3 regions of the Sinorhizobium sp. GQ132 genome follow, and region 2 is predicted to be linked to each of the others. Evidence: riboswitches for the same ligand, from Rfam matches in the RefSeq annotation. Region 2 holds a riboswitch; each other region holds the start of a gene.
What was found. Region 2 has a riboswitch for cobalamin ahead of bluB (5,6-dimethylbenzimidazole synthase). Riboswitches for the same ligand answer to the same signal wherever they lie in the genome.

Region 1 (5,769 bases), on a different contig from region 2:
TGAGCGACATCAGGCTCGTCTTGCCGGAACCGTTCGGGCCGATGATGCCGAGGAACTCTCCCGTCTCGACCGTGAGGGAGACCTCCTTCAGTATGTCCACCCCGCCGGCCGACCATGAAACCCCGCGCGCCGAAAGCGTCATGCGCGGTCCCTCCTTTGTCCGAGTATCAATGCGAAGGCCGGAGCGCCGACGAGCGCCGTGATCACGCCGATCGGCAGGACCTGGCCGGGAATGAGAACGCGCGACAGTATGTCGGCGAGGATCATGAACACGGCGCCGATGAGCGCCGCTGCCGGCAGCAGGACACCGTGACGGACGCCGACGAGCATGCGGGCCGCATGGGGGATGACGAGGCCGACGAAACCGATCGACCCGACGATGGATACCATCACCGCCGTCATCATCGCCGAGACGCCGACGAGCGCGAAATAGGTTCGCCTGACCGAGATGCCGAGCGAGGCAGCCGATTCCGACCCGAAGGTAAACGCGTCGAGGGGACGGGCATGCCAGAGACAGACGACGAGACCGAGAAGCGTCGCCGGCACGGCGAGCCAGGCATCCGGCCAGCGCACGCCCGAAAGGTTGCCGAGCAGCCAGAACATGATGCCGCGCGCCTGCTCGGCCGTGGCCGCCTTGGTGACGATGAAAGAGGTCAGTGCGTTGAAGAGCTGTGACCCCGCCACACCTGCCAGGATGATCGCCGCGGTGCCGCGGCCGGCCTTCACCGCCAGCAGGCTCACCAGGAGGAAAGCGACCAGCGCGCCGATGAAGGCGCCGAGCGGCAGCGTCAGCATCCCGGCACCCACACCGAGGATGGCGACGCTGACCGCGCCTGTCGAGGCGCCGGCGGAGATGCCGAGAATATAGGGATCGGCGAGCGGATTGCGCAGCAGCGATTGCAGCACGGCGCCGGAGAGCGCAAGCGCCGCCCCGCAGGAAGCGGCCACGACCGCCCGGCTCAGTCGGTAGCTCCAGATGATGCCCTCGTCGATCGGGGCCAGCGGATAGCCGGCGTTCCACAGCCGATTCGCGACCGCCTGCGCAACGGTCTTGAACGGGATCGCCGTCTCGCCGATCGCAGCGCCCATCCAGAGCGCCGAGAACAGGATCACGAGCGCGGCGATAGCCGCGCCGACGCGTCCCGTCCCCGTTCGCCCGGCCAGAGTCAGCACGCGGCTCACTTGCCGAACCCACCCTTGGAAGCCGGCCCAGCCTTGGGGGCAAGTCCGGCTTCGACGATGGCATCCGCCAGCGCTTCGATGCCTTCGATCGTACGGATCGTCGGGTTCATCGCCTGCGCATCCATGTCGAACACATAGCCTTTGGCGACTGCCGGCATGAGGCTCGCCACGGGATCGGTCTTCAGGAATTCGAGTTTGGCGTCGAGGCTGTCGAGCGGATAGCGTCGACGCTCCATCGAGCCGGCAACGATCATGGTCGGCTCGGACTTGGCGATGGTTTCCCAGCCGACCGTCGGCCATTCGTCTTCAGTGTCGATGATGTTTTCGATGCCGAGGGCCGCCATTATGTAGCCGGGCGCGCCGTTCCTGCCGGCGACATAGGGGTCGGCATCGGCAGCGCTGGAGAACCAGAAGACCGCCGAGAGTTTGTCCCCGGCCGAGGCGACCTTGGCGCGCGCCGCCTCTTCTCGGCTTTTCAGCTCGGCCACGACCTTCTCGCCCTTGTCCTGAACATCGTAAATCTGCGCCAGCTCGCGAATTTCCCGATAGACGAGATCCATGGTGAAGACCTGCCGGCGCACGCCGTCGCTCGCCGCCGAATTCTCCTTGCCGGTGCAATCCGAAGGCGATGTGTAGACCGGAATGCCGAGCTCCTCGAACTGCTCCGGCCGCGCAACCACGCCTTCCGGGCCGACCTGCCACTGAAATTGCACCGCCACCATGTCCGGCTTCTTGGCAAGCACGCTTTCGAAGCTCGGATCGTTGTCTGCCAGGCGCTCGACCTTGGCGTTGACCTCCTCGTAACCTTCAAGGACGGGGCCGACCCAGAGGGCGGTGCCGGCGACCTTGTCCGCAAGGCCGAGCAGATAGAGGATCTCGGTGCTGCTCTGGCCGATCGAGACGGTGCGCGTCGGCGTCTTGTCGAAGGTGATCTGCCGTCCACAGTTCTCGAGTGTCAGCGGATAGATCGTCTCGGCAGCGAAGGCGGGACGGTCAAGAGCCGCTGCGCCTGCGGAAAAGGTGATGAGACCGACAATGAGCGGTCGTTTCCAAAAGCTGTTCATGAATGGTCCCCGAATGTGAGGCCGCTATGCGGCCGTGATCGTCAGTCTGCCGATCGGGTTCGATCGGACGTGTGACGGCTGGATCTCGGGGAAACTGACGAAAGCGTGCGCCGCAAGGCGCGAAAGATGGTCATGGCTTGCTCCTGTTCCGGGCATCCCCGCCCGTGACGTTGGATCTGATTTGACGGCAGGTCTCCTGGCTCACGGACAGAAATCGCTCATCTGCCTTCCCGCGCAACGCGCAGTGGCTGGCGCCTGGGCGCCACGAGGATGAACGACGATCCGCTTACAGTTGCGGGGGCAGCCACGGTTTTGGTCCCTCTTGGGTCGTCCGCACCGTGTTCCCTATTAATCCCCTCCACCTCACGGGTAGGGGAACCGTCAGGCTCAGTTAATTTAGAATGCAGCCTCCGGTCAAGGTGAAACGCGACGCCGCTGCACAGGGGTTCAATATGTTATGTTATTACGCTCGTCAACAAAAAGTTATGTAATAACATTTCATAAGCGCACCGGACCGTTCCGATGAGCCTTCAACCGGTGCCGCCAGATCGGCATCGGCCATTATGGCTTTGGGCCATCGCATGGCCGCAGGACGATTGGTTCCCGGCTTTGCGCCGCGAGTTCGCGGCAGCCGCCGGTGTCGCAAAGCGTCCAGCCGGAGACGGTCGCTCCGGAGGCGGCCAGGACCAGCTCGGGAAGCGGCGGCAGGTCGGGCTTCCAGACCCACCAGCGGCCCTGGCGACGGGCATTGTCTCCCGGCTCCATTCCCGCCCCCGAACCCTGCACGCGCGCCTCCTCGAGAACGAGACCCTCGGCCGTGACGGCCCAACGCTCCTGCCATTCGGTCTTCTCGACCGAATGGGTCCAGCCAAGGGTGAAGACGCCCGCAGCAACGGCGACAGCCTTGCCGCCGATGATGCAGGCCAGCGCGCTCATGCCGTTTTCGCCGTCTGCCGGCCAGCTTGGCGGGCGCGCCGCCAGGTCACGAAGGCGAAGACCGCGGAGAGTGCGAAGCCAACCTCATCGGTGATCGGCAGCGCCGCCAGCAACGTGAAGGCGGCCGCGGCCGCGAGCACCCGCTCGAAAACCCCGAGCCGGACTGCGGCGAAGCCCACCACGGCGGCACCCCAGAGCGCGATCGCCAGACCGGTCTTGACGACGATATAGGCGACGGCAACCGGATAGCCCACCGATGCGGCCATCGCGCCGCCATCCTGCAGCATCAGCGCCGGCGAATAAACGGCCATGAACGGGATGACGAACCCGGCCGCCGCCACCTTGATCGCCTGGATCGAGATCTTCAGCCCGCCTTCACGCGCGATCGGTGCTGCCGCGAAGCAGGCGAGCGCCACCGGAGGGGTCAGGTCGGCAAGAATCCCGAAATAGAAGACGAACATGTGGCTGACGATAAGCGGTACCCCGAGTTCCAGAAGCGCGGGCCCGGCGATCGACGAGGTGATGATGTAGTTCGGGATCGTCGGTATGCCCATGCCGAGCACGAGGCAGGTGACCATCGTCAGAAGCAGCGACAGAAACAGGCTTTTGCCCCCGACCGAGACGATGAACTGGCCGAAGGTATTGGCCGCTCCGGTCAGCGTCATCGTACCGATGATCACGCCGACGAGCGCGCAGGCGATCGCCACAGGAAGGGCCGTCTTCGCCCCTTCGGCAAGCGCGTCTCGACATATCACCAGGGTCTCCCGGCCGCCCTTCAGGAAGGCGTTGCCGGCAATCAGCAGCGCCAGCGCTGCGACGATCATGCCGATGCCGAACTGGAAGAAGGCGGCCGCCACCAGCCCGAGGCCGACCCAGAAGATGATGCGTATGACACCGGCGGGAAGGCCGAGCGCGAGCGAACTGCCGAGGATCAGAAGGCCGGTGAAGGCGAGGCCGACCGTACCGGCGAAAAGCGGCGTATAGCCGGAGAACAGCAGCCAGACGAGCGCGGCGAGCGGCAGGATCAGATGCCATTGTTCGAGGATTGCCGCCTTGGCCGAAGGCAGCTGGTCCTTGGGCAGGCCGAGCAGCCCGTACTTGCCGGCTTCGAGATGGACGATCCAGAAGGCCGACGCGAAATAGAGGATCGCCGGTATGACCGCCGCCTTGACGATCTCGTAATATTCGACGCCGAGCGTCTCGGCCATGATGAAGGCGACCGCGCCCATGACAGGCGGCATGATCTGCCCGCCCATCGAGGCCGTTGCCTCGACGCCGCCTGCAAAGGCCGCCCGATAGCCGAACTTTTTCATCAGCGGGATGGTGAACTGCCCGGTCGTGACGACATTCGCGACGCCGGAGCCCGAAATGGTGCCCATCAGGCCCGAAGAAATGATCGCCACCTTCGCGGCTCCGCCGCGCCTGTCGCCGACCAAACTCAACGAGACATCGTTGAAGAGCCGGATCATGCCGGCCTTTTCGAGGAAGGCGCCAAACAGGATGAAAAGGAAAATATAGGTCGAGGAGACGAAGGTCGGGATGCCGTAGATGCCTTCCGTGCCATAGGCCATATGGTCGATCACCTGCGAAAAGTCGTAGCCGCGGTGGTCGAACGGCGGCGGCAGATACTCACCCAAAAGGCAATAGGCCAGGAACACGCCGGAAATGATCGGCAGGGCCGGCCCCATCAGCGCCCAGGCCGCGGCAAAGACGACGGCGAGCGCGACGACCCCGAAGAAGATGTCGCGCGGCAGTGGATCGCCGGCACGCACCAAGAGTTCCGCATATTCGTAACACTGGTAAAAGGCGACCGCTGCACCGAGGAAAGCAAGACTCCAGGCGAAGATTTTTGCAACCGTGCCGCGGCCTGCGAGCGTCGCCAGCAGGGGAAAGACGAGAACCGTGACAAAGCCGACGTGCACCACGCGCACGATCTGGCTCGCGAAATCGACGAGATGCGCCGCGGTGGCGATCTGGAACACTGAAAAGGCAAGCGCGATGGCAAACAGGATCCGTCCGTCCCATGTCGCCGGAAACGCCCGGGTCAACGCGTCGTGCCGGTGCAGTTCGGCCGACGCAGTTGCGCTTTGTTCATTGGTATTTTGGATCATGATTCCTCCCCCGAATTCCTGAAGCCCGTCGCATTCAACCGAATTCCGCGACGCGCTTCAGGGTGTCTGCCTGTCGCCTTAAAACCGCTTTACGGTTTCGGGCGACATGGGTCAGAGCAGACCCTTTTCCTTATAGTAGCGCTCCGCCCCCGGATGCAGAGGAATAGGCATTCCCTTGAGCGCATCCTCGATGCGGATATTCTCCGCCGCCTTGTGAGCCGCCGTCAGGGCGGGGATGTTCTCGAAGAGCTGCTTCGTCATCTGATAGGCGGTTTCGTCGGAAACCTCCGAATGGGTGACGAGAAAGTTGACGACGGCGACCGTCTGCACATCGCTGTCCTGCCCCTGGTAGGTGCCGGCGGGGACGGTCGCGGCGATGTAAGGCGCGCCGAGCTTGGTGGCGATCTCTTCGGGGACGGCGACCATCTGCACGTCGAGCGAGGTCGCCAGGTCCTTGAACGAAGAGACGCCGAGGC
Region 2 (5,769 bases):
GCGGGACCGGAAAACGGTAGGCATGAAGGTCGCGGCTTCGCTTTCGAATGCCTTGCGCACCGCTTCGGTGAAGCGTTCCGGTGCCTCCATCACCACGTCGACGGCAAATTTGCGTCCCTGTACTTCAAGGCCGGCCTGCTGCCTCTCGAGTTCACGAATGGCTGCATTGACGCGCATTACCGTTTGCTGGCGCACGCCCCTCCGGCCGTTGAGGACGCGATCGACGGTCGCCGTACTGAGTCCCGCCTGGAAGGCGATGTCCTTGACGAGAAACGGATGTGCCACCTATCCCTCCTGATGGCTTTTTGATGGATTCCTGCTCTATATCAGAAGCGGGCAAGCCGTATAGTCGGATCATCGTCGTCCTTGAGGAGGAGAACTGATGAAGACGGACAATCCCGCGAGAGCGCGTCTGGAACGCGTCTGGCTCAGTGAGGCGGCCTGCGATATCGAGGAATTTCGCGCCGCGGTCGAGCACCGTGTCGGCCTGGCGGACTATCCGCACGCGGCAGACTGCCAGAAGAACGTCCTGATCTATGACAGCGCCCGTCTTATCGGTGATTGCGGCACGCAGGACGGCAGGCGGTCGGTGCTTGCGGAGATCTGCGATGTGCTCGCGACGGGGCCGGGCGTCGCGGTCTTCAAGCGTGCCTTCACCGATACGCATGTGGTCGACGAAGCGAGCCGCATCTTCGATGAGATTATCGAGGAGCAGCACCGCACCAACAGCGGCGGCGGCGATCATTTCGCCAAGCCCGGCGCCAACGACCGGATCTGGAATTCTCTGGAAAAGCACTGCCTGAAGAACCCTGAGAATTTCGCCGCCTACTACGCCAACGCCATCATTGCGCTCGTCAGTGAGGCATGGCTTGGTCCGAGCTACCAGATGACGGCGCAGGTCAATCGCGTCAATCCGGGCGGCGCGTCTCAATCGCCGCATCGCGACTACCATCTGGGCTTCCAGACCTCGGCCGTCATAGAGCAGTATCCGGCGCATGTGCACAGGCTCTCGCCGGTCCTGACGCTCCAGGGCGCGGTCGCTCACTGCGACATGCCGGTCGAAAGCGGGCCAACCCTGTTCCTGCCCTATAGCCAGACGTATCTGCCCGGATATCTCGCTTTGAGACGGCCGGAGTTCCGCGCCTATTTCGAAGAGAACCATGTGCAATTGCCGCTGGAGAAGGGCGATATCGTATTCTTCAACCCGGCACTTTTCCACGCCGCGGGCAGCAACCGGTCTGCGGGAATCAAGCGTGTGGCCAATCTTCTGCAGGTATCCTCCGCCTTCGGCAGGGCGATGGAAACGGTGGATCGCGAACACATGTGCGCCGTGCTCTTTCCGGCTCTGAAAGTCCTTGCGGCCGGCGGCAAGCTCACGCAGGACGAAATTGCCCATGCGGTTGCCGCGTGCGCCGAAGGTTATTCATTCCCGACCAATCTCGATCGTGATCCGCCGGTTGGCGGTCTGGCGCCCAGGACGCAGGCGCAGCTGATGCACCAAGCGCTTGCCGGCGAATGGAGTGCCGAAGCGTTTGCCGAGGCGCTGGCCGATCAGGCGGCGAGAAAGCTAAGCTAAACCACCTGGCTCAATGCACGGTCACGAAGCCATATTCACCAACATATCAAAGGGAGGAACAGGATGAGCACGGACCACGCACGACTGGACGGGAAGATCGCCATCGTGACCGGTGGCACGCAGGGGCTCGGTGCCGCGATTGCCGCACTCTTTGCCGAACGTGGCGCCGCCGGCATCGTGATTTGCGGGCGCAACGCGGCGAAGGGCGAGGCGAAAGCTGCCGAGATCGCCGCGGCGACCGGTTCGAAGGTCGTCTACGTGCCGGCGGATCTTGAGCGGGTGGAGGACGCCCGAACGGTCGTCGCGGCCTGCGACCGCACTTTCGGCCGGGTCGATGCGCTCGTCAACGCCGCAGCGATTACCGACCGGGGCACGATCCTCGACACCAGCCCGGAACTCTTCGACCGGATGTTCGCGGTCAATGCGCGCGCGCCATTCTTCCTGATGCAGGAGGTGATAAAGGTGATGCGGCGCGAGAAGACGGAGGGCACGATCGTCAATATCGGCTCCATGTCGGCGAAGGCGGGCCAGCCCTTCATCACAGCCTATTGTGCGTCGAAGGGGGCGCTGGAGACGCTGACCAGGAACACCGCCTATGCCGTCCTGCGCAACCGGATACGGGTCAACGGCCTCAACATCGGCTGGATGGCCTCGGAAGGCGAAGACCGGATCCAGCGCGAATATCACGATGCGCCGGCGAACTGGCTGGAAAAGGCGGCGGCGAGCCAGCCCTTCGGCAGGCTCGTAGACCCGGCCGAGGTCGCGCGTGCCTGCGCCTATCTCTCATCGGCAGAATCCGGCCTCATGACGGGTTCCGTCATCTGCTTCGATCAGTCGATCTGGGGTGCCTATGACGCCTCGCCTCATCCGGAGGCACCGCTCTGAAGCTCCCCTCTTGCTCGCCTTGCGTTTCGAGGGGAGCTATGGCCATATGCCGCCGTCAGGTGCCCGCGAAGGCGGGAGAATCGGGAAGCCGGTGCAGTTCCGGCACGTGCCCAGCGCTGTGACGGGGACGTTCGCGCCAAGTCGGTCTGAATCTTTTCAGACCTTTGCCACTGAATCTTCACGTGATTCGGGAAGGCGGCGCGAACGGATGATCCGAAGTCAGAAGACCGGCCTGGCGAGATAGACCGGCCCCGCGCGGACGGCGGGAGGTTTCCGCATTGTTGGGGATCGAACGATGCTGCCTGACCAGAACGGCTGCCTTGCGGCGGCCGGAGCTTTTTCGCCGGACGAGCGCGCCGCCGTCTATCGTGCCATAGAGACGCGCCGCGACGTGCGCGACGAATTCCTGCCCGAACCACTGCCTGAGGATCTGGTCGCGCGACTGCTCGCTGCGGCGCACCAGGCGCCGTCCGTCGGCTTCATGCAACCCTGGAACTTCGTGCTCGTGCGACAGGACGAGACGCGGGAGAAAGTCTGGCAGGCATTCCAGCGCGCCAATGACGAGGCCGCAGAGATGTTTTCCGGCGAAAGGCAGGCGAAGTATCGCTCGCTGAAGCTCGAAGGCATTCGCAAGGCGCCGCTCAGCATTTGCGTGACCTGCGACCGGACGCGCGGCGGAGCGGTCGTCCTGGGCCGCACCCATAATCCGCAGATGGATCTGTACTCGACCGTTTGCGCCGTCCAGAACCTCTGGCTTGCCGCGCGCGCCGAAGGGGTGGGCGTCGGCTGGGTCAGCATTTTCCATGAGAGGGAAATCAAGGCGATTCTCGGGATTCCGGAGCATATCGAAATCGTTGCCTGGCTTTGCCTGGGTTTCGTCGACAAGCTGTACCAGGAGCCGGAACTCGCCGCGAAGGGCTGGCGGCAGCGCTTGCCGCTCGAAGATCTCGTTTTCGAGGAAGGCTGGGGTGTCCGTTAGATCACGATGTTAGGGTCGATCTAAGGCCGACGCGGTTTGTTCGATACCCTCATTCCTGTGCTTGTCACAGGAATCCAGCCAGACCAAGTCCTTGGGCTGAAAGAACCCTTCCCGCGCCGCAGACGCGGCGCTGCTCTCATCCCTGTGACGAGTACAGGGATGAGGTGAGGAGAGATTGCAGTCCTCCGAAAAGTTTCCCACAGCGCCGCGCGTCTTATCAGACGCGCAAAGGTCGCTCCCTAACGGGCTCTGGATCAAGAACATGCGTGATTCTCGCAGAATGCTCGCAACGGCGCCTGTCAATTGTCCTGCAGCGGCTGGTATCGCGGCCCAAGCGGATGCTTGAGGTCGATCGCGCTCTCTTCCTGCGGAAGGAAAGTCGGACCGACGATGCGGACCTTGTTTTTGGTCGGGTCGTAGGGTCGCTCTTCTACCGGCTTGGGCGGCGCCTTTCTCTCGCTGCCGATGGTAATGACCGATGGGCTGACGGCGGTGAGCTTTCCGGCAGAGCCTGTCTTTTGCCTGTTGGCATCCGTTGCGGAATCCGGGATTCCGCAGCCACAGATGCCCGGTGAGCCGACACCGCGCGCCCGGTAGGCAAAGGCCGTTGGGAGGTCGGTGTAGGGCCGGCCGGTCGTTGCCGAAACCATCCGGTCCGCTTCTTCCGTTGCGAGCACATGGTAATAGAGCTCCGTCTCCGCACCCGGGCAGCGCGCGCGGCAGAGATCGGCGTCGCGACCGAAGTCCGCCGGCGTGGCATGCGAGGAGATGGGAAAGAAGGCGCCATCGCATGTTCGTACGCACATGGTTCTGAGGCTGCCGACGAAATCGGGCTCCATGAGCGGAAGCTCTGCCCCGGGGGCGTCGAGCAGAAGCGGATAGGCATCGCTGTCCGGCGGCAGGTCCCTCAGGATGTTCCGGTGAACCTCCGTTTCCCGGGCGGCGGCGCTCGCAAACTCGCCTTCGGCGCTTCCGGTATCCCAGGCCTCGCGCACCCCCGAGCAGTCGTTGAGTTCCATTGCAGCGAGGATACGCCGCCGAACGTCGTCGTCTCCACCGCCGATCAGATGCCTGCGCTGCGCCTTGAGTTGCCGCAGATTCTCCTCCATCCGCGCGATCGTCCCATCGAGTTCGGCGCAAGCCGCCTCGTCATCGCCGCCGATAATGACGACGCTGTCGCTGCTGCATTCCATTCGGCGGCGATCGTTCTTTGCGCGTCGCAGCTCGATGTTCTGGCGGGAGACCGCACCTGTAAAATCGCGCAGGCTGGCATTCGTCGTGAAACCCGTGGGAAGGCCGGCGAGGCGGGCGCTCAGCCGCTCGCAAACGCCGGATGCCGCAGCCGGGTCGGTTGTCGCCAACGCGAGCGGTACGAGAACCGCCGCGATGCGCCGGATCTTGGATGCCACCTTCGGGGACGCGGACACGTGCTTCTTCCTGCCTTGCAGCGGATCGTTGCCGATGTGTCCGCCTTACCGCCTCATCATAGGACCTTGTCGAGATGGTGCAACGGGAAGAGGGCATCTGCGTTAATTTGCAATGCCCTTGAATGGAAAGCAGTGGGCCGTGCGACCTGCACGGCCCGGAATATCGGGTCAGGCGGCGCGTGCCGTTTCGAGCGACATCGGGCGATCGAGGACGGTACCCTCGATGGAGGCCACAGCCTTCATCGTTTCGAGCAGGTTCCTGCTCACCTCCCAGGCAATGGCGACCGCATGGACGGAGCCGATCCTGTGTGGGTCGGCTATGCGCTCCCCCGGGCAACCCATGCGGCGGAACATTCGCTCCAGGAAAACGTCGGTGACCGTGACGATATGGCTGATGCCCGACGCAAGGCTCATTTCGCCCACACCGCACATCAGTTCGGCCGCGGCGATGGTGACCTGGTTCGATGCGCGATCCTGGGAAATTTCGGGATCGATGCAGAAGCGGCTCGATTCCCACACCGACGCACTGCGGATTTCCGGATTGTCCCCGAGCAGGATCGGGAACGTATCGTCCAGCATGTTCGGACCAAGCGTCGGAAGGAGCCTGAGAGAGCCACGAATCTTGCCAGTGTCCGGCGAGTACGACATGACATAGAGCGGATTGGCCTTGTCGTAGTGGTCGATTTCCCAGTCCCCTTCGGTCTTGACGTCCCACTTCAAGAAGTCGTGGAATACGCGCTTACGCAGCCGGAACATCTCGTCGATGGCCTGGGGATGCTGGCTGCGACCGTTTCCGTTCACTATCCTGATCATTTTTCGCTCCATGCGTGATTACGCGATGTAGCGATGCTGTCAGGCTCGGATGACATATGTAACTGTCTATAGTGACAGTTTATTTTCTT
Region 3 (5,769 bases), on a different contig from region 2:
GCTCGAAGACGCTGCAATCTTCGCCGGCCATGTGAAGGCCCGGACGGGGCGCTATCCCGTCCTCTATACCAACCACGCAACCGCGAAACACATTGCCGCCAACCGCTTCAAGCATCGGCTTCTAGCGCGTCTTCCGCTCTGGTATGCGCGCTATAAGCCCGATATCCGCAAAGTCTTTCCGATGGGAAACTGGGACCGCTACGCGCTCTGGCAATTCTCGTCGGCGCATAATTGCGGAAAGAAGCGTTGCCCCTATCGGGTGCCCGGCACCCTCGACGATATAGACGTGAATGTCGCAGCGATGAGTGCATCGGCACTGAAGAGAATCTGGCCCCACGGCGCGCTTCTTCCGGAGAAGCCGCCGGCGCTCACCGTTATCGCCTCGGCCACCGTCGGTACGATCCCGGCGTTGAATGCAAGTGCAACGGCCGCCCTTTCGCGGCCGCTCGTGATAAGCCGCGCCGAGGCGGAGAGCGGATCAGGGGCGGGCGCCGACGAGACGGTTACCGGCTCCATCGCCGTCAGGGCCGCCGAGGCACGCCTGCCCTACCAATCCGAGCGGCGGTAACTCAGGCCTCGATCTGGACGTCGCTTGTCGGCCGCGAACAGCAGGCGAGGATGTAGCCCTCCTCGATCTCATCGTCGAGAATGCCGCCATTGTGGTTCATCTCGACATCGCCGGCGATCTTCATCACCCGACATGTTCCGCAGATGCCGCCCTCGCAGGCGGCCCCGATCCTGACGCCGTTGGCCCGGGCCGTCTGCAGAATCGTCTGGCCGGGAACGGCGGTCGCCTCCTTGCCGCTCATGGTAAAGGTCACCCGCGCCGCACCGGCCCCGGCATCGGCCGCCGGCCCCGCCCGAATTGCAAGCTCCTCGGCCGCCGGCGCCGCGGCGGGCTGGAAGCTCTCCTGGTGATAGCCGGCCATGTCGAAGCCCGCCGATTCCAGCATTGCCCGAACATTGCCCATGAACGGCTCGGGCCCGCAGCAGAAAACGGTTCTTTCCATGAAATCCGGTGCGAGCATCGGCAGCTTCGCCGCGTCGATGCGCCCGCGCAGACCATGCCAGCCATGTCGCGCCTCATGCCCCTCCACGAGGAAGCCGAGATTGAGCCGCGGCATCTGACGCGCGAGAACTTCGAGCTCCGTTCTGAAGAGGAGATCGTCCGGGCGGCGGGCGCAGGAAATGAAGGTGACATCCGTTTCCGGTGCGCAGTCGGCCATCCAGCGCGTCATCGACATCATCGGCGTGACGCCCGACCCCGCTGAAATGAAGAGATACTTTTCACCGGGATGACGGACGAAGCTGAAATCGCCGAGCGGCCCGAACGCCTTGAGCATCATGCCCGGCTTCAGATTGTCGAACATCCAGCGGGTGCCGATGCTTCCCGGCTGCGCCTTGACCGTGACCGCGACCGAAAGGGGGCGCGAGGGCGAGGATGACAGCGTATAGGTGCGCATCACCGGCTCGGCTGAGACGGGCAGTTCGAGCGTCACGAACTGCCCGGGCAGGTAGCGGAACCAGGCCGGCTTGTCGGAGCGGAAGGTGAAAGTCATCACGTCGGCGGCTTCGGCTACGGCCGACGTGCACTCCAGCATGTGCTGACGGTCTCTCCAGGGATCGAGCTCGTCGAAATGGTGAAAGGAGCGAGGCATTTCCATGGTCATGCCACCCGCGAGAGCTGCGCGGCCCCGCCCTGAAGGCGGTCCAGCATGAAGCTCGAATACCACTCGACGAACTGCATGACGCCGCCCTCGTGTTCGGCCGAATATGGACCCGGCTCATAGGCCGGCGAGCGGATCCCGAACGCGTTTTCCTCGACTATCTGCCGGTCCTGGTCGTTGGTCTCCGTCCAGACGTGCGTCAGCTCGTCTATCGTATAGTCGACGCCCTCCACCGCATCCTTGTTGACCAGCCATTTGGTCGTAACCTGTGTCAGTTCCGGCCCGAGCGGCAGAACGCGGAAGGTGATCGCATGATCGCCCAGAATGTGGTTCCAGGTCGTCGGATAATGGAAGAGGAGCAGCGTGCCGATGCCATCGGCGTCGAGCCCGGCGGAGAGCTGCCTGCGTACGGCCTTCTGTCCGGACATCGTATAGCTCTCGGCGCCGTTGATCAGCGGCATTCTCGTCATGCGGAACTGGCCGGTGGGCGCAATCCTGAAAGCGCTCGGAAGGCCCGCCGCCTCGCATTTCTGCCAATGGGCGCCGATTTCCGGGTCGTTCATCGCCCCCTGGACACCGGTTACGGTCGGCGCTTCGGGATAGGTACGGCAGAGTTCCGGGTGATTGGCGGCGCAGTGGTAGCACTCGCGATTGTTCTCCCAGACCAGCTTCCAATTGCCCTTCTCGACGATGGTGCTCTCGAAGGCGACCTTCGTTTCCCCTAGGCGGTGCGGCGCGAGATAGGCCGCGACCGTCTCGCGGAACGGCCGGAAGTCCATCGGTTGTTCGGCAAGGCTGATGAAGATGTAACCGCCGACGGTTTCGCAGTGGATCGGCTTAAGACTGTGTTCGGCCGGGTCGAAGCCCTCGGGCATCTGCCGCGCGAAGAGCAGGCGGCCGTCGAGCTCGTAGGTCCACTGGTGGTAGGGACAGACGAGTTTGGCGGATGAGCCTTTGTGCTGCGTGCAGACGCGCGAGCCGCGATGGCGGCACGAATTGTGCAGTGCCCGCACCGCGCCCTGTCTGTCTCGAACGATAACGACCGGGTAATCGCCGACCTGCACCGTGAAATAGTTCCCCGGCCGCGGGACTTCACAATCATGGCCGATGAACAGCCAATCCTTGTACCAGATCTGCCCCAGGTCCTGGCGATAATAATCAGGATCGACGTAGAAGGCGCGGTCGAGGCTGTAGCCATCGCGACGGGTCTTCAGCTTGCGCAGCATTTCGGTCTGAATTTCCATGCCCTTATCCTCGTTTTCCGCCGTTTCGGAGAGGCAGGACTGGAACCCGCGCCGGCCGTATGGACCCGCAACGCAATTGGCTCCGATCCGGCTGCCCGCCGCAACCAGCTACGGTCTGTTTCTGCTTCAAGGCTGGTTTCCGGGCTCTGGAGCTGTCCGCAAGGGACCTGCCCGGCGCCTTCCCGGACGCGGTGTCCAGTGGCCTTCTGCCGTGGCTGTTCGCTCCACCACCGTTGCGGGGGCAGCGCCGGGATTTGACCGGCTTCCCAATTCTCCGCCTTCCCTTCGAGGCAGCACCTTGAGTGTCCTCATCTAAGCCTGAGGGCCGGTCCGGCAACTGCCAATAGACGACATCCGATTCCAGAAAGACGACAGCCATTCGCGGCGTAATCGGCACGATTGGCAGACGGATATTATCCATAACAAACAAGGAAGTAGGTGAATCTACGCGCAGCCGGCGGATTTTTCGGCAGCGCCGTTCATAGCGCGAAGGCGACTGGCCATTTTACGACACGGCCCACCGACACAAGGTCTGATCGATGCCCGCACGGCCGCAAACGAACCAATTCGTTAACTGTGATGATTTACGTTCGCTACCATCAACCCGCTTGCGGACAGGACGGCGCGACGACGCCCATGGCAAAACTCCGATATTACGACGCTGCCGACAAGATGCCGGTCGCACCGGCGAAAGCCAAGGCTCACACCGAGTTCCTGCGGACCGGCCGGATCGATAGACGCCGGTGGATGGCGAACGAGCGGCAGTATCTGAGTTATGCCGAGGTTGCGCAGCAGACGGCGCGGAAGCTGACGACGGCGGGCGAGACGACCCACAGCCGAATCAACGGGTTTCATGCCTCGATGCAGTTCCCGAAGATGGTCTTCCATCGCACGCTCGCCAACAGTCCGCATCTCGGCTACTGCCACGTGACCGCCGCGAAAACCTGCCTCGCAAAGGGACATGAGATCACCTGGTCCTTTTATCTCGCGAACTTCTTCTGCGACCTCGGGAACGAGACCCATTTCTTCGACCGTATCCAGCCGGGCTATTCGCGCATGTATTTCGCCGTCGCGATCGAGCCCGATGCCGGCGAAGGACGGATCGTCGTCAACCGCAACGTGCGCGGCAACGGCCTGATTTTCCGGACGCAGGATCCGAAGGTGGCGCTGAAGAACGTGCTGATGCTCGGCGCACGCGACGAAGCCTTGCGGCGGATCATTCGCAGCCTTTGACCAAGAAAATCGTTCTGTTTTTGCAATCGCTCCGTTAAGGAAGCGACGGAAAGGATCAGAACGCCATGGCCGAGATCATCGACACGCGCATCGAACCGGAGCGGGCAATCGAGACGGCTTGCGCAGTTCTTTCGGACGGGGAACCCGTGGCGATCCCCACGGAGACCGTATACGGCCTTGCTGCCGATGCCACGACCCCCGATGCGATCAGCCGCATCTACGAGATGAAGGGGCGGCCGCGGTTCAATCCGCTGATCTGTCACGTCTCCGATCTGGCGATGGCGGAGGCGCATGTGACCTTCGATCCGGTTTCGAGACGTCTGGCCGAGGCTTTTTGGCCTGGCCCCCTCACGCTGATCCTGCCGCAGCGGCGGGAAAGCACCGTGCACACGCTCGCATCCGCCGGTCTCGATACGCTCGGAATTCGGATGCCCGACGGCTTCTCGCGTCGGGTGATCGCCCGATTCGGACGGCCTTTGGCGGCGCCGAGCGCCAACACCTCGGGCAAGATCAGTCCCACCAGTGCGGCCCATGTGCAGGCGGATCTCGGCTCCAGGCTGAAGCTCATCCTCGACGCAGGCCCGGCCGCGATCGGCCTTGAATCGACCATCGTCAAGGTCGAGAACGGAAAGCTGCGGCTGCTGAGGCCCGGGGGGCTCGACGCGGCAGAGATCGAAGCTTTGACAGGGCTCCCCATCGAGCGCCCTGAGACCGCCGGCGCCGTCATCGAGGCGCCCGGCATGCTCGCCTCGCATTACGCTCCCGGTGCCGCTGTGCGGCTCGATGCCGATGAGGTCCGGAAAGGAGAAGCCCTCATCCGCTTCGGCGGAAAGGCACTTCCCGGTGAAGGCGATGCCGCGATCGTCCTGGATCTCAGTCCGGGCGGCAGCCTGCGGGAAGCCGCGGCCAATCTTTTCGATTATATGAAAAAGGCGGATGCCAGCGGCGCCGCGACCATCGCTTTCGGCCCGATCCCGAGCGTGGGGCTCGGCGAAGCGATCATCGACCGGCTGCAGCGCGCGGCCGCGCCGCGGGGCTGATGGCCACCGGCACGCTTGAAGCAACCACGTGATCCGAGGCAGGGCCATGACCACCATACTTCCATCTCCCGAACTCATCGCCTCCTTCGTCGACATCGTCGGGCCCGGCAATGCCCTCACCGCACCCGCCGACACGGCCCCCTACCTGGTCGAGTCCCGCGGGCTCTATCACGGCACGACGCCGCTCGTGCTCAGGCCCGGCTCCGTCGAGGAAGTTTCGCTGGTCATGCGGCTTGCGAGCCAGACCCGAACGGCAGTCGTGCCGCAGGGCGGCAACACCGGACATGTGGCCGGCCAGATTCCGCGCGAGGGCAGAGCCGACGTGGTCCTTTCCCTCGAGCGGCTGAACCGCATCCGCGACATCGACCCGGTCGGCAACGTGATCGTAGCCGATGCCGGTTGTATTCTGGCGGATATCCAGAAGGCCGCCGATGACGTGGACCGGCTTTTTCCCCTGTCACTCGGCTCGGAAGGCTCTGCCCGGATCGGCGGCAATCTTTCGACCAATGCCGGCGGCACTGCCGTGCTTGTCTATGGCAATATGCGCCAGCTTTGCCTGGGGCTGGAGGTCGTGCTTCCGACCGG

Region 1: it holds a riboswitch for cobalamin, as region 2 does, so the genes downstream of both, AC6CIG_RS03550 (ABC transporter substrate-binding protein) here and bluB (5,6-dimethylbenzimidazole synthase) in region 2, are expected to answer to the same signal.
Region 3: it holds a riboswitch for cobalamin, as region 2 does, so the genes downstream of both, AC6CIG_RS09370 (aromatic ring-hydroxylating oxygenase subunit alpha) here and bluB (5,6-dimethylbenzimidazole synthase) in region 2, are expected to answer to the same signal.

The regions. Positions count from the first base shown of each region.
Region 1 is NZ_JCAXDX010000001.1:782,815-788,583, reverse strand. Features, by position in the region: gene AC6CIG_RS03560 (ABC transporter ATP-binding protein) at 1-142, opposite strand, end outside; gene AC6CIG_RS03555 (FecCD family ABC transporter permease) at 139-1,182, opposite strand; gene AC6CIG_RS03550 (ABC transporter substrate-binding protein) at 1,179-2,246, opposite strand; cobalamin riboswitch at 2,416-2,645, opposite strand; gene AC6CIG_RS03545 (DUF1850 domain-containing protein) at 2,808-3,182, opposite strand; gene AC6CIG_RS03540 (TRAP transporter permease) at 3,179-5,293, opposite strand; gene AC6CIG_RS03535 (TAXI family TRAP transporter solute-binding subunit) at 5,405-5,769, opposite strand, start outside.
Region 2 is NZ_JCAXDX010000002.1:744,402-750,170, forward strand. Features, by position in the region: gene AC6CIG_RS07630 (LacI family DNA-binding transcriptional regulator) at 1-285, opposite strand, end outside; gene AC6CIG_RS07635 (phytanoyl-CoA dioxygenase family protein) at 383-1,576, shown strand; gene AC6CIG_RS07640 (SDR family oxidoreductase) at 1,640-2,461, shown strand; cobalamin riboswitch at 2,502-2,711, shown strand; gene bluB (5,6-dimethylbenzimidazole synthase) at 2,757-3,440, shown strand; gene AC6CIG_RS07650 (DUF2865 domain-containing protein) at 3,740-4,867, opposite strand; gene AC6CIG_RS07655 (acyl-homoserine-lactone synthase) at 5,036-5,680, opposite strand.
Region 3 is NZ_JCAXDX010000003.1:224,206-229,974, reverse strand. Features, by position in the region: gene AC6CIG_RS09380 (glycoside hydrolase family 25 protein) at 1-568, shown strand, start outside; gene AC6CIG_RS09375 (FAD-binding oxidoreductase) at 570-1,670, opposite strand; gene AC6CIG_RS09370 (aromatic ring-hydroxylating oxygenase subunit alpha) at 1,667-2,911, opposite strand; cobalamin riboswitch at 3,025-3,227, opposite strand; gene AC6CIG_RS09365 (DUF6656 family protein) at 3,548-4,144, shown strand; gene AC6CIG_RS09360 (L-threonylcarbamoyladenylate synthase) at 4,210-5,184, shown strand; gene AC6CIG_RS09355 (FAD-binding oxidoreductase) at 5,231-5,769, shown strand, end outside.